DNA from 3 places in the Paenibacillus sp. IHBB 3054 genome. Region 2 is predicted to be linked to each of the others. Evidence: riboswitches for the same ligand, from Rfam matches in the RefSeq annotation. Region 2 holds a riboswitch; each other region holds the start of a gene.
What was found. Region 2 has a riboswitch for cyclic di-GMP ahead of ACQ76X_RS30785 (S-layer homology domain-containing protein). Riboswitches for the same ligand answer to the same signal wherever they lie in the genome.
Positions count from the first base shown of each region.

Region 1: linked by a shared signal. The riboswitch ahead of ACQ76X_RS23790 (flagellar assembly protein A) and the one ahead of ACQ76X_RS30785 (S-layer homology domain-containing protein) in region 2 are both predicted to bind cyclic di-GMP.
Region 3: linked by a shared signal. The riboswitch ahead of ACQ76X_RS11600 (hypothetical protein) and the one ahead of ACQ76X_RS30785 (S-layer homology domain-containing protein) in region 2 are both predicted to bind cyclic di-GMP.

Region 1 is NZ_JBOFBG010000026.1:53,868-58,079, forward strand. Features, by position in the region: gene ACQ76X_RS23780 (ABC transporter ATP-binding protein) at 1-152, opposite strand, end outside; gene ACQ76X_RS23785 (FUSC family protein) at 464-1,567, shown strand; cyclic di-GMP riboswitch class I at 1,838-1,930, shown strand; gene ACQ76X_RS23790 (flagellar assembly protein A) at 2,036-3,904, shown strand; gene ACQ76X_RS23795 (flavin reductase family protein) at 3,954-4,212, opposite strand, start outside.
Region 2 is NZ_JBOFBG010000045.1:19,574-23,785, reverse strand. Features, by position in the region: gene ACQ76X_RS30785 (S-layer homology domain-containing protein) at 1-1,910, opposite strand, end outside; cyclic di-GMP riboswitch class I at 2,055-2,148, opposite strand; gene ACQ76X_RS30780 (TetR/AcrR family transcriptional regulator) at 2,421-3,101, opposite strand; gene ACQ76X_RS30775 (SDR family NAD(P)-dependent oxidoreductase) at 3,404-4,192, shown strand.
Region 3 is NZ_JBOFBG010000008.1:16,530-20,741, forward strand. Features, by position in the region: gene ACQ76X_RS11590 (ketoacyl-ACP synthase III) at 1-692, opposite strand, end outside; gene ACQ76X_RS11595 (hypothetical protein) at 724-1,083, opposite strand; gene ACQ76X_RS11600 (hypothetical protein) at 1,222-2,277, opposite strand; cyclic di-GMP riboswitch class I at 2,328-2,419, opposite strand; gene ACQ76X_RS11605 (hypothetical protein) at 2,546-3,313, opposite strand; gene ACQ76X_RS11610 (RNA polymerase sigma factor) at 3,435-4,016, shown strand; gene ACQ76X_RS11615 (DUF4179 domain-containing protein) at 3,985-4,212, shown strand, end outside.

The DNA of each region.
Region 1 (4,212 bases), on a different contig from region 2:
AGACGCAGGATTGTCGTCTTTCCGCAGCCCGAGGGTCCCAGCAGTGTATAGAATTTGCCGCGTTCGATCTCGAAGCTGACTCCTTTTAACACGGCTTCTTCATCGTCGTATTGTTTGGTAACCTGGTCAAAAGAAATAATAGTGCCTTCCAGGGTAGTTATGGCTAACGACCTCCCTTACCTTATGTAGTACAACCTATTTTACCCGCTTCTCGCAGGGAACAATCTAAAGTGGCATGCTCAGCGCTGATAAGCGACAATTCCTCCCTTCCTTCGACACACTTCAATATATATAGCATATAGGATTAATGCAATATATGCGATAGCTTACAATGTTAACTGCAGTGCAGAAACTTAACAAGTTCGTAAAAACTGTACCCGTTATTGTTGTTTTTGAGTGCTATAATGAAAATTGCTGAAAACCTAAAAATGTTCTCTTATTGATGTGAAAGAAGATGACTAACATGAACGAGGGGTTGCAGGACCGCCTTGAAAAATTCGGATTATCTCTATATATGATACGCGTTACGATTGCTGCTTCACTCTCCTGGCTTGCGGTTCACAGCCTGCACGGCGACAGTTATTTATACTTTGCACCGCTTGCCGCAATTCTTATCACCCAAGGAAGCGTCAAGGCTTCGCTGGAAAAAGGGATTTACCGTCTGATGGGCGTTGTGCTCGGTGGAATTGTCAGCCTGCTCGTGGGCCATTTCTTCGACGTGGGGGCACTGTCTATTCTGCTGATGCTGCTGATCGGCATCGGTGTGGCCACCGCCTGCCGGATTAACATTCAAGCCGTTTCCCAGGTCGGTGTGACCTCCGTGCTGGCATTGACCTTTTATCAGGACCCTTATATCGTGTGGAGAGTCGCGGAGACCTTAATCGGCGTGCTGATTGCCTTAATAATAAATATGATTATCGTTCCCCCCGGGGGGTTCGTCAAGGTTAAACGCCTGGCACTGGAAGGGACCCTGCTGCTGGCCGATGCCTTGACCGGACTCGCCGCAGAGAGCAGCAGTTCTAAGCAGGCTCCGGAGAGGCTGGTGCGTTCCGGACAACTGCTGGCGAAGAGCGACAAGCAGCAGAAAGAGCTGCACTATACGTTATCCCATTATCAATGCCGCAGCGGATTGCGGTCATTGACACAGGCAACCTCGCATCTGCAAAAGGTTCACCGCTACGTCAAGGAGATCGCCGAGGAGATTTCCCTCCTGCCTGCACATTATGCCGCAGCTGACTGGATGACAGAGGTCGTAACGGCAACCGCAGACTGCATCGCCCTGTATGGAACCAAGACTTTGTCCGATGCCGAATGCACCCGTTCGCTTCCCGAAGCGCTGCGCCGCGCCCGGGATCTGCAGTTCGCCTGGTTCTCCGAGCTGCAGGGTCAATGCTCATTGACAGCAGTCCGTGATCTCGGAGCCGTCTTCTCCCATCTTAACCGGGTGCTGGAGGAAATTGAACGGGCCGATTATGCAGCCACAGTTATACCGGCACCAGTCTCCGTCCGGGCCGGAAGCGCACGCGCCGTGCACCTTGTCAAAAGAGGGCTCTCCCACAAGCTATAAGCTTGGGAGCGTCCTTTTTTTCGCAAAAACGACTCTGTCCTTTGAGAAAAGGCAGGGTCGTTTTTGCTTGTAATATCGTTTGGACTTTAACCCGCTTCCCTTTTAAAGGGATACCGGAGGGATTGTTATTATTAAGTTGAAAATTTAATACTAAAGTACTAGAATTAAGCTTGTTTGTAGAATTATTTTGGCAACCACTCCAGTATTGAACATTCCCTGTCGATTTGAGTCGATTAAATGACCTCATGCTGAATGTATATCATTGATCTATTTTTTTAAAGGCAAACTTCCCGAAAGGGCAGGACGCAAAGCGATGGGCCTAAGAATGTGAGACTATCCATTCATGGTCGCCAGGCTGCCAATTGAGATGTGACTTGGGTACCGGTAGGTGAAGGCAACCTATCATAGTCCATGATGCTCTTTTCTGTACAGATGCCATTGATTATACGAAGAAGCGAGGTTAGAGTAATGCCACAGCATATCATCGAGAAATTCGGGCATGTATTTCATACCACAACGCCAATCGGGAACCCCGATCTTCCGGCTCTGCCCTCTGTGCAGGCTAAGCCGCTCCGTGGGGGAGATGAGGATAAGAACGGACGTATTATCGTACAGAACAACCAAATATTCATTACTCCTCCTCTGCCCGGCGGCAAACCCGCTGTCATTTCCTCCGTTCACCCTGTGGTGTTGAATATTAACCGGAAGACGGTGACAGATCCTACGGAAGTAACCCCCACAGACCGTATCACCTGGGAGATTTGCGAGAAGCCGCAGTATCAGATCACCGTATCCGAAGATAAACTGAAGGTCTACTTCACGCTCTACCGTGCAGAAAAGTACGCCTGGAAGCTCGCCAGCTCCCCGGCTGCAGCAGATGTCACAGTCCGGGCGCAACCGAATTGCGGCCTGCTGCTGTCCACCCTTACGGTGGACCAGATTATCGCCGGCTTCAAGAAAAGCTCCATTATGCGCGATCTCAACATTCCGGCTCTTTATGCAGAGCTGAACAACCCTACCTATCTCCCGGTCTGCATCGCAGAGGGTAAAGCCCCTATTCCCGGCAAGAATGCCCGGCTGGAGCTGTTATTTGCTGAGGACAGGGAATATGAATTCATTCGGACTGCCGATCCTGCAGATTTCCTGAACCATCCAAGGGTTCCTTTTGTCCAGGAGGGAGAGGTCATTGCCCGTAAGCTGCCTGCGGAAGAGGGAGTGCCCGGCATCGACGTGTATGGCGGAATTATTCCCTCCCCGCCGCCGCAAGACATTCAGCTGGTCACCAAAGAATGTACAACCCTGCTGGCGGACGGCGGGATCGCTTCCCTCCGCCAGGGAAGGCCCCGCTTAACGGGATGCGGTCTGAACCGCAAGGTTTTTGATTTCCCCCAGACATATCTTGTTCCCGGGGATATGAACCCCGAAGCCGCCAAAATGATGTTCCCGGGTGATGTGGTCGCCACCAATGATATCGGAAACCAGACCATCCTTGAAGCGTTGGGGAATGTATACATATACGGCGACGTTACACATGCAACAATCACAGCTACAGGCAGCATTTTTGTCCAGGGCAAGGTTGTCGGCAGCCAATTGTACTCCGGGCACTATGGAGCCAGACATAACCGCCTCTGCATGTACTCCGCTCTCTTGATGGAGGAAGTGACCAGTCTGAGAGAAGCGTCGCAGCAGTTGGCGAATACCGTCCAATCACGCCAGCAAACCGTAAAATACGGTCTGGTGGTTATGCTGCTGCTGGAAAGCAAATATGACCATCTCCCCGGCCTGATCAGTGATCTCCAGGATGTTATTGCCGGGATGAATCCCGATTATCCTATCGACACCGGGCAATTAAGACATATGCTGGAGGTATTCCTGCACCCGGGGCAGTTCACCGATTTCTTCACGGATGCTGTTCTTAGCACGTTTCTGAGGCTGTTGCAGGATTTGCATGACGCCATATCCGGGATGCAGGAGGAGAATACACGGATCGACATCGCCTCGTCACAGCATAGCATTATTAAATCCGGCGGAGATCTCCATGTTCATAAGGAGGGTAGTCTGCACAGCCAGCTGTTCTCTTCCGGCAATGTCCGTTTCGTAATGAAGGAAGCGGTGTGCACGGACTCCACAATCGAGGCGGCAGGCTCCATCAGCGCACAGACTGTAGGGAAGCAGTCCTCCGAGAAATCGGTGCTTACCGCCGGCAAAAATATTACAGTCCGCAAAATCTGCAACAGCGAAGTGACGATTGGAGAATATACCGCCAAGATTGACGGGACAGATGAAGAACTTGTCTTCACCGCCCAAAGCCTGCGGTTAAGAAATCAGGCGCAGTAGCTTTCCTCTGCCCCAAAATATCTGATCTAGCTGCTAATACCCAGCCTAATCAAGATTCATACTGAGGTCTGTCCAGCTCAAAAGTCCGGCCAATTGCTGCATAGGATGCGCCGGCCAGACGGCTGACCGGCTTCAGCTTGCCGACATCAATTCGGCCGTTATGAATCAGCTCATCCTCTACATGAAAACCTAGCACTTCGCCGATAACCATATCGCAATGTCCGAGCTCCACAAGCTGCACCAGCCGGCATTCCATCGCAATCTTACATTCCTGTACACGCGGGACCTTGACGGCTTGTCCGGGTACC
Region 2 (4,212 bases):
GCTACGGAATCCCTTGCCCAACTGCTAACGCTGCCGTTGTCCTTATATCCGCCCAATTCAGCTTCAAGCTTGGCAGATTCTGCAGCAGAAGCCCGGCTGCCGATAGTGCTGTCTATTGCCCGCATCAGCATCACCATCATCTGTTCACGGGTCAGCGGATCATTGCCGTGAAAAAGTCCACCTTCTCCCGTTACGATTCCTGCCGCTGCAGCTGCTTCCACATAAGGGTAGGACCAGTTCGCAGCTGAAACATCTCGGAAAGCCGGCGTCTCCGGCCGCTGCGGCTGCAATCCAAGAGTTGCTGCCAGCAGCTTGGTGAATTCAGCCCGGGTCAGGATCCCTTTTGGCGCATAAGCGGTTCCGTTCATCCCGTTCACAATCCCCCTAGCCCCCAGCACCTCTACAGCTTGCTGCGCCCAGTGACCTGACATATCTGTGAATTCAGCTCCACGCAGCATTACCGTATATAGTCCGGAAGCTGTAATTCTGGATTGAACAACGGCGTCTTCCGCCGCAGTCACTCCGCCAATATAGTTCCATATGCCTTTTGCCGGATCGTTGCTATAGATTCCAAGCTTCTCACGGCCTGTCGTCCAAGGCGCTTCCTTCGGGTACCCTACCGTCAGCTTGGCCGGCTTCAGGAACGGAGCATTCGCTTGCACCTGCCACGCAGAACCTGCCTTCAGCAGTTTTTTGCCGGTTGCGTCGAGCAGTACCTCTTTCTCCAGCTCAGCTTGGGCCAAGCTTACAATGGTATTGTCTGGGAAGGTTCCTGCTGAAATCTCCAGCCGTGCCCAGCCATTCAGTACAGACAAAGTACCTCCAGCACTTCCGATAACCTGACTGTCCTTGGCTCCGGTTACTACAGGGGTCTTCACTTCCGGGGTTGAACCCGGGTTCGGATCTGCGCCTGGATTTGGAACTGCACCTGGATTTGAGGTTGTCCCTGGAGCTGGAGTCGTTCCTGGGGTTGCCCCTGGACTTGGAGTGGCTCCCGGACTCGGAGGGGTTGATCCTTCTTTCAGGTCAATCGACTCTATGTAGTCATCGTTCTTGCTGTAAAGCAGTTTATCCTCGGTAATGCCGATCAGCTTCGTTCCGGGCTCTATCGCTGGCAGTGATTTCACTGCATATGTAGAAAGGTTCACTTGCTGCAATGTGACAGCACCGTCCCTCTCCTCTTGAAAAACTGCCTGCCCTTCACCTATCGACATAAAGGCATACTGGGTTCCTCCAGGCTTCATCTGGGTGAGATCCACAGGCAGAGCAGTCAGATCCTTGATATTCAGAATCACATATTTGCTCTCGGAAGACCCATTTTTTTGCTTGAACAGCACATCGCTGCCGTTAAAAACAAACCAGTCCACATAACTTGCTCCGCCCAGACTAACAAGTGCGCGCGTAGCTCCGCTTTTCAAATGGAGCAGACTGAGCCCCCCGTCACGGGCATTCTTATACACCACATTGCCACCGGCCAGCACCGGGAAGCGTCCTTCGCCGAGGTCGGCTTCAACACCCGTAGCCAGATCATGATAGATCATGCTGCCGTAATTTTTGCGCTCGTACCAGACTACACCGACTCCATCCGTAGTCGGATTGCCATATGTGCCAGACTGTTTGTTAAGCTTTCTCCGGGTACCCGTTTCAAGATCGGCAGTGTAAATATCCCAGTTCAGTGAAGACTCCTGCTCTGTTCCTTTGTCGGACCACACTGCAACGTTGCCGCTCACATAAGGCGCATCCTTGGCGGATGAACCCGATGTAAGAACAGTGCTCGCACCACTGGCCTGATTCATCGCGTGAACCTGCTTCACCCCGTCGGCCTCTGCTTCCAGCCATACAATCTGGTTGCCGGATACGTTATAGTCCGTTCTACCCGGATCGGTCCCGGCAGCCAAAACCTGCTTCATGCTAAGACCTCCGCTAAACAGGCCCACAAGCATACTCACCGCCACTGCGGACACAACTGTCCGTGAAAACTTCCCTTTCCTTCTAAACCTCATTTACTTCTCTCCCCCAGCGCTATTTGTAGGCACGCCAAAAAACCAAGTGCCTTGAGCGGCCCGGCTGTCTTAACATCCTCCTTTGGATGAAGTAGACCCGTGGCTTTGCGTCTCCGACTTTCGTACGGATTTGCCTTTGTTTCAAACTCGGTTTTTCTGTCCCGTTATGGGTATGCAGGTGTGACTTTAGTTGTACAGGACTCTTTCTTTATCGGAATTTATCCCTATTAAATTAATAAGTCCTAGTTCTCCCTTACTTATATACCTTTTCCTTTTTTTCGGAAATAGGCCTCGTTCTTCGGCATTTGTAAAGATTTAAAACAAATTTAGAAACAAAAAAACGGCATCTCTGCCGTTTAAATTGTGTTATAGACTCTCAGGATTCGAACCCCGGCCCTATATAAAGGATTTCACTAACTACTCCTGCTTTAAATGCTTGGCTGCGGCTGTAGGTGCAAACAGCGAGCTTGCAAGCAGAGCTACCGTTCCTTTATACACTGCGTGCGACGCTGCGACACTTCCCAAATGTCCTCCTATGTGCAGGTGAATCACTCCGTGAAGAGAGGACCAAATCGTACCTACAATAAATTCCGCATTTGAATCACCAGCAATTAGGCCTTGCTCTTGAGCGCTGACAATCACGGACAACAAGCGCCGCATAGCAGTAACAGTGCCTTTCATGCTCTGCTCATCCGGTTTGAAATCTGCAAATGCTCCCCCAAACATCAATTTATAGTAGCTGGTATAGCGCTGGCCAAATTCCCAATACACTTCTGCCAGATTAATTAAATACTGCTGCAGATCCTCTGACTGTGAAGCACTCTCAAATTCGTTCGAGAGTATTTTGCAGCCCTCCAGATATAATTGCTGGGCTAAACCTTCTTTATTAGCAAACAGACTGTAGATGATCTTGGTCGAGCAACCCATCTTCTGAGCTACTTTTCGCACGGTGACAGCTTCCGGCCCTTCTTCCTGAAGAATAAAGGCTGCTGCATCAACTACGAGTTGACGAAGACTAGCTGTGTTCTGTAAGCGGGCTTCCTGGTAGGTTGTCAGCTTTCTATTGCTTGCGTCAGCAAAATTGTTAGGTTCATTCAACTTAATCGCCTTCTTTAGTTATGTTGTTATTCTCGGGAAACGCAGTTTCCAATCATATACCACGCATTCTATACAGTCGATTCCACAAAGTCAATCCTACATACACATATCTTCTTGCAAATTTTAAAAAAAGAAGGTTTGACTTTCTCCAGCCAGCAGGTTACTATGATTTCAACAGGAAACACCGTTACCAACTAACAAGCAAATTTTTCTTTGGGCACTACGTTTAAAGTAATTTTTTTTGCTCAATCGGTAACATCGTTTCCTAACGAATACATCGTTTTAATAGGAGGAGTAATTTTATGAATATTCAAGGAAAATGGTCGCTAGTCACGGGTGCCTCTTCCGGCATTGGCGAACAATTTGCAATACAGCTGGCTAAACAAGGAAGCCATCTGGTTCTCGTAGCCAGATCTAAGAACAAACTGGATAACTTGGCAGCGGAACTCGAAAGAAGCTATAACATCAAAGTCGAAGTCATAGCTATGGACCTTACGGAAGCAAGTGCACCAAGGGAATTGTTCCAGCAATGCCAGCTGTTGAAGCTTGAGATTGAGCTGCTGGTCAATAATGCCGGATTTGCCACTCATGGGATGTTCGAGCAAATCTCAGGCCAGCGGCAGCATGAGGAGATTATGTTGAATGTTGCTGCCGTCGTAAATATGACCCATTTATTCTTGCCGGATATGCTGCGCAGAAGCTCTGGTACTGTGATCAATGTATCGTCCACTGCAGGATTTCAGCCGCTCCCCTATATGGCTGTGTATGGGGCAACCAAAGCTTTTGTCTTGTCCTTTACAGACGCATTATGGTGGGAGAATCGTGACCGTGGAGTCCAGTTCTTCGCACTTTGTCCCGGTTCTACCGATACAGATTTCTTCACCGTTGTGGGGACTGAGGAAGCTTCAGTCGGGAAGAAAGCAACTCCACAGCAGGTAGTTGAGACTGCGCTGCGCTCACTCGCGAAAAAGAAGATATACACTGTTCCAGGCTCGCAAAATTACCTCGGAGCACAGTTGTCCAGATTTGTTACCCGAAAGCTGAGTCTGCGGATTGTTGGAAACATGCTTCGCCCCAAAAATAGCGTATAATGAACAAAATAGAAAATCCA
Region 3 (4,212 bases), on a different contig from region 2:
GCTACATTGACGTTATACTCCGGATGAAGATAGATTTTCTTCTCTTCAAGCGACAGATGTTCTCCGTACATTTGTGTCATGCCTCCGGCAGGGAACTGCATATCCTCCGCCTTCTGCGTATTGGTGTAGTAAGCCGAATCTATCAGGCCGGAATCCGTGTCCTCCACTCTCTCCAACAGAACCGCACAGGCCGCATCTCCGCAAAGTCCCTTGGACGCCAGGTCCCCTTCTTTGTAGAAACGGGCAATCTGCTCCGACCCTACAATGAGTGCGTATCTCACTCTGGGAGTGGATATCATGGATCGGGCTGCTTGGTCAGCAGCGACAACCATACCTACACAGTTGGCATTGCTGTCATAGATAATGCAGGAATCTTTACCCTCCAGCGCCTGATGCACAAATGCAGCATCTGTCGGAGCGCTGAAATCATGTGTTCCTGAGGAGAATACGATCATATCCAAATCGCTTCCGCTGAGACCACAGTTTTTCAATAGCTTTTTGGATGCTTCAATAGCCATATAAAGCGTGCTCTCTTCATAGTCCGCCGCGTAATAACGATCCTTACGGCCAAAGAACTCCCAAATGCCGATAAGCTTGTCTGCTGAGGATCCGGCCTGCTGAGCCAATTCTTCATTGCTGATCTTATAGGCAGGATGGTGCACTTCGGTGCTTACTATTTTGACATTAGCCATGGTTGACCACCCTCTGCTTTAGATTTAGGATTTAGGATTTAACGATTGCCCAAGCCTCTTCCACCGTATCCACAAAATGTCCTTTAAATCCGGCGCTTGGAGCTACTCTCTGTAATTGAGATTTGGCTACCACTTTCTTCGGATTCACCAGAACCGCATGTTTAAATCCGTTATACAGCACATAGCAGCGTTCCAGAACCGGCAGTATCTCCGGCTTGAATGGCGCCATATCATTGCAGTCAATAATCAGAGACATCTCGTGGATCGGCAAAGTTGGCATGGATGCTTCGAATATTTCCACTTCTTTTACTGTTTCAGCCAATTCGGCAAATCCATGCAAGCTGATGAAGATGGTGTTGAATTCCGGGTACATTTTAGTTTCTGCGATCATTTTTTAATGACACTCCTCTAGTTGTTTTTTTCAATTTACGATTGCGGGATTCATTGGAAATAGGTTCATACCCAAGATTTACCGCTTTACTACTATCGTCAAATTGCACTGTTTTTTTGATAGTTTCGGAAAATTCATTTATGGTGTTCTGACTATTGTACGAAGCACAATATAGTCATTCGCGTCGCGTGAGATCAAAGTATCTTTATTAAAATACACAAAATTGTCCGCACTGCGGTTTCGTTCCCCAAGCAAAAAGAGTTCCCCGTTTCGGAGGTTCACTCCGCGGGCTACTAGTTTATTGTTCATCATTTCCGAGAACACCGCATAATTGTCACCCACGATTAATAGATCGTTCCGGTCGCCAATTACCCATTCACGTTTGAGCAATACTTTAACCGGGGCTCCGGCTTTACTGCGGTCCATCGTCATATAGATGAAGTAATTTTTGGTCTTGCCGGCAGCATCCACTTCTTTGGAGTCAATCATCCAGACAATATCTTTACCATTCGAAGCTACAAGGTTGAAGGATTCATTTTCTTTCAGCTTGTAAATCTCAATTGTTTTTGAACTTGGCAGATCATACAGATACAACGTGCCGGTGTTCCATTTGCTATAGATGAACTTGTCATCTACAAACTGGTAGACCTGATCAAAACCGAGATCATTGATGGTCTGAGTTTCCAGCGTCGTTTTGTTAGTGAAGTAAAAATATGAGCCACTGCTGTGTGCATAATATTTATCACCCACACCGAGTAATTCCGGATTTTTCACTTCCAGCGGAAGCTCGCTTGTTTTTTTGGTTTTCAAATTGTACTGTACCAGCTTCTTCGGATAGATATTAATTTGTTTAGTCACTTCAATTGTGGACTCATAATAATAAACACTGTCTCCCAGGAGCTGCAAGTTCGTTTTGAACGTGTTAGTAGAAGTGACTTTCTCCGTCGTCTTCTTCTTCCAGTTATGTAAGTACAGCTGATAAGCCCCTTTGCTATCCTTCTCCAGTGAAGCGATCGTGTCACCCGTGAACTTGTAGTTGTAGTCAAGCGGCATGTTATATGCAGTTTTGACATCTGTAAAAGTGTACTTCGCAGCTGCGTGGACCGGAGTAGCAATCAGGGGTCCTGCAGCCAAGGCCGCAGCCAGAATAAACGCTAAACCTGGCCTTATTTTGTGGCGAATCTTCAAAAACATGTTTTTTTATTCTCCTTTTGTTGTATTTAGACAACAAAAAACCAAACTACATGAGCGTCCCCGCTGTCATGCCGCTTTCGTGAGCGGTTTAGACCGGTGGCTTTGCGTCTTCCGCCTTTCGGCGGAGTTGCCTTTGTTCATCAGCTGGCGCTTCCGAATCACAAACATATTTTGGTGTTTATTATCTATCTAAATTTATAATTCGACAATAGCAGTCATTATCCTCCTTTTTTCTCACATTCAAATATTGTTCGCTGTATCTGTTTTGTTACGATAGTGCGTAGATCCGTTTGACCATAAAATCGAAAAAACGCTGATTCCAGTTCTCTGACAGCCGTTCGGCCAAGTCTGCAATTAACGCTGCAGCGAGGTCCACCAGCTTCTTGACACCTGAAGGTAATGCGTCCGATCCAAGACCATTTAACGCTCCTGTTAACTCATCCAGTTGCTGTGGACTGAGTTTGCGATGCAGTCTCTTAATGCCGAGCTGCGCTGTAGAAGGATCTAATACATGCCGCAGAACCGCCATTAGATCTGCCGCCAGATGACTGCCGAGCCGATGTGCCCAGAGCAAATCGCCGCGAAGATACGCAGTTTCAAATTCCAGAAGGCTGAAAGTGAAACCGGAAAGGATCCTCGTAATCTCCGCATCCGACATGGGGAAGTTCTCTGCCTTGTAGTTGGCAAGACATCCCTCGGGATCATGCAGGACAAGGATTTGCTCGGTTTGTTTCAGACTCTCCTCAGTCACCGTATAAAGATCGAAATGCAGTCCGTCTTCAAACACGCCAACAATTTGCGGGCCTACGAAGTTAGCTTCCGACCAGAATATCAGCGGTTTATAGCTCTCCATATAGGATATTCTGCACGCTAAAAAATCCGTCAAGCTCTCGCTGTGTACCAAACAGTACAAATCAACATCCGAGTAAGCATCCTGCTCTCCTCCGGCATGTGCACCTTTCAGAAATACCGCCCTGACTGCCGGATCACCCTTTACGGCCAAGCCTACCAGACGGATTGCTTCGTCTTGTTTCATTCTCTCTTCCCCCTGCAATGTGTAGTATGATCTGAACATAATCTTTCTTTTTTTATTAAAAGTGAGAAATATTGTGGCGCTGGTGCGTCTTATATACAAATAAATCAATTGGAGGCACTGGATGAAGGCACAGGAAAACGATGAACAAATCATTGCCGAAGTGCTGCAGGGCAACCGTGAGGCCTTTGCGGTACTCGTAGACAGATACAAGTCGAGCTTGTATGGTCTGCTGCTCGGTATAGGCGCCAGTCACCAGGATGCACAGGATTTGGCCCAGGAAACATTTATTAAAGCATACCAGAAACTCCGCGAGCATCATGGCCAATCAAGCTTTGCCGCTTGGCTGTACGCCATTGCGATCAACCACTTCAGGTCACTGAAAAGGCGGAAATCCCCAGGCCTAACAAGCAGTAACTTACTGGAGGAGAAGGACCGCGGGCCAACCCCTGAAGAGCAGTATATGCGTAAGGAAGACGAGCTTGAAATGCACCGGAAATTGTCCAAGCTTCCAGAGCGATACCGGATTGTACTGCTGCTTCGCTATACCAAAGAATTATCCTATGAGGAAATCTCAGCGATAACGGGAATGCCTATGCACCAGGTCAAAAATTGTCTCCACCGCGCCCGTCAAAAGCTGAAGAAACAATGGTCGAAATCCAGGGAGGGTTCCAATGAAAAAATGGGCTTACACCAATCACAATGACTTGTCCGGCACTGATAACGATCTACTGACGGATTCACAATTGTATACAAGTTCTAATCTGGCTGATGATTTCACAGAGCGCGTTATGGAACAAGTTCGCAATACTGAGATACTGCCCGCCTCCGGGCAAAAATTATCCGAGATATCCGGAATGCAAAAGGGCCGCACCATAAAAAGAGGCTTAAAGTGGGGCAGC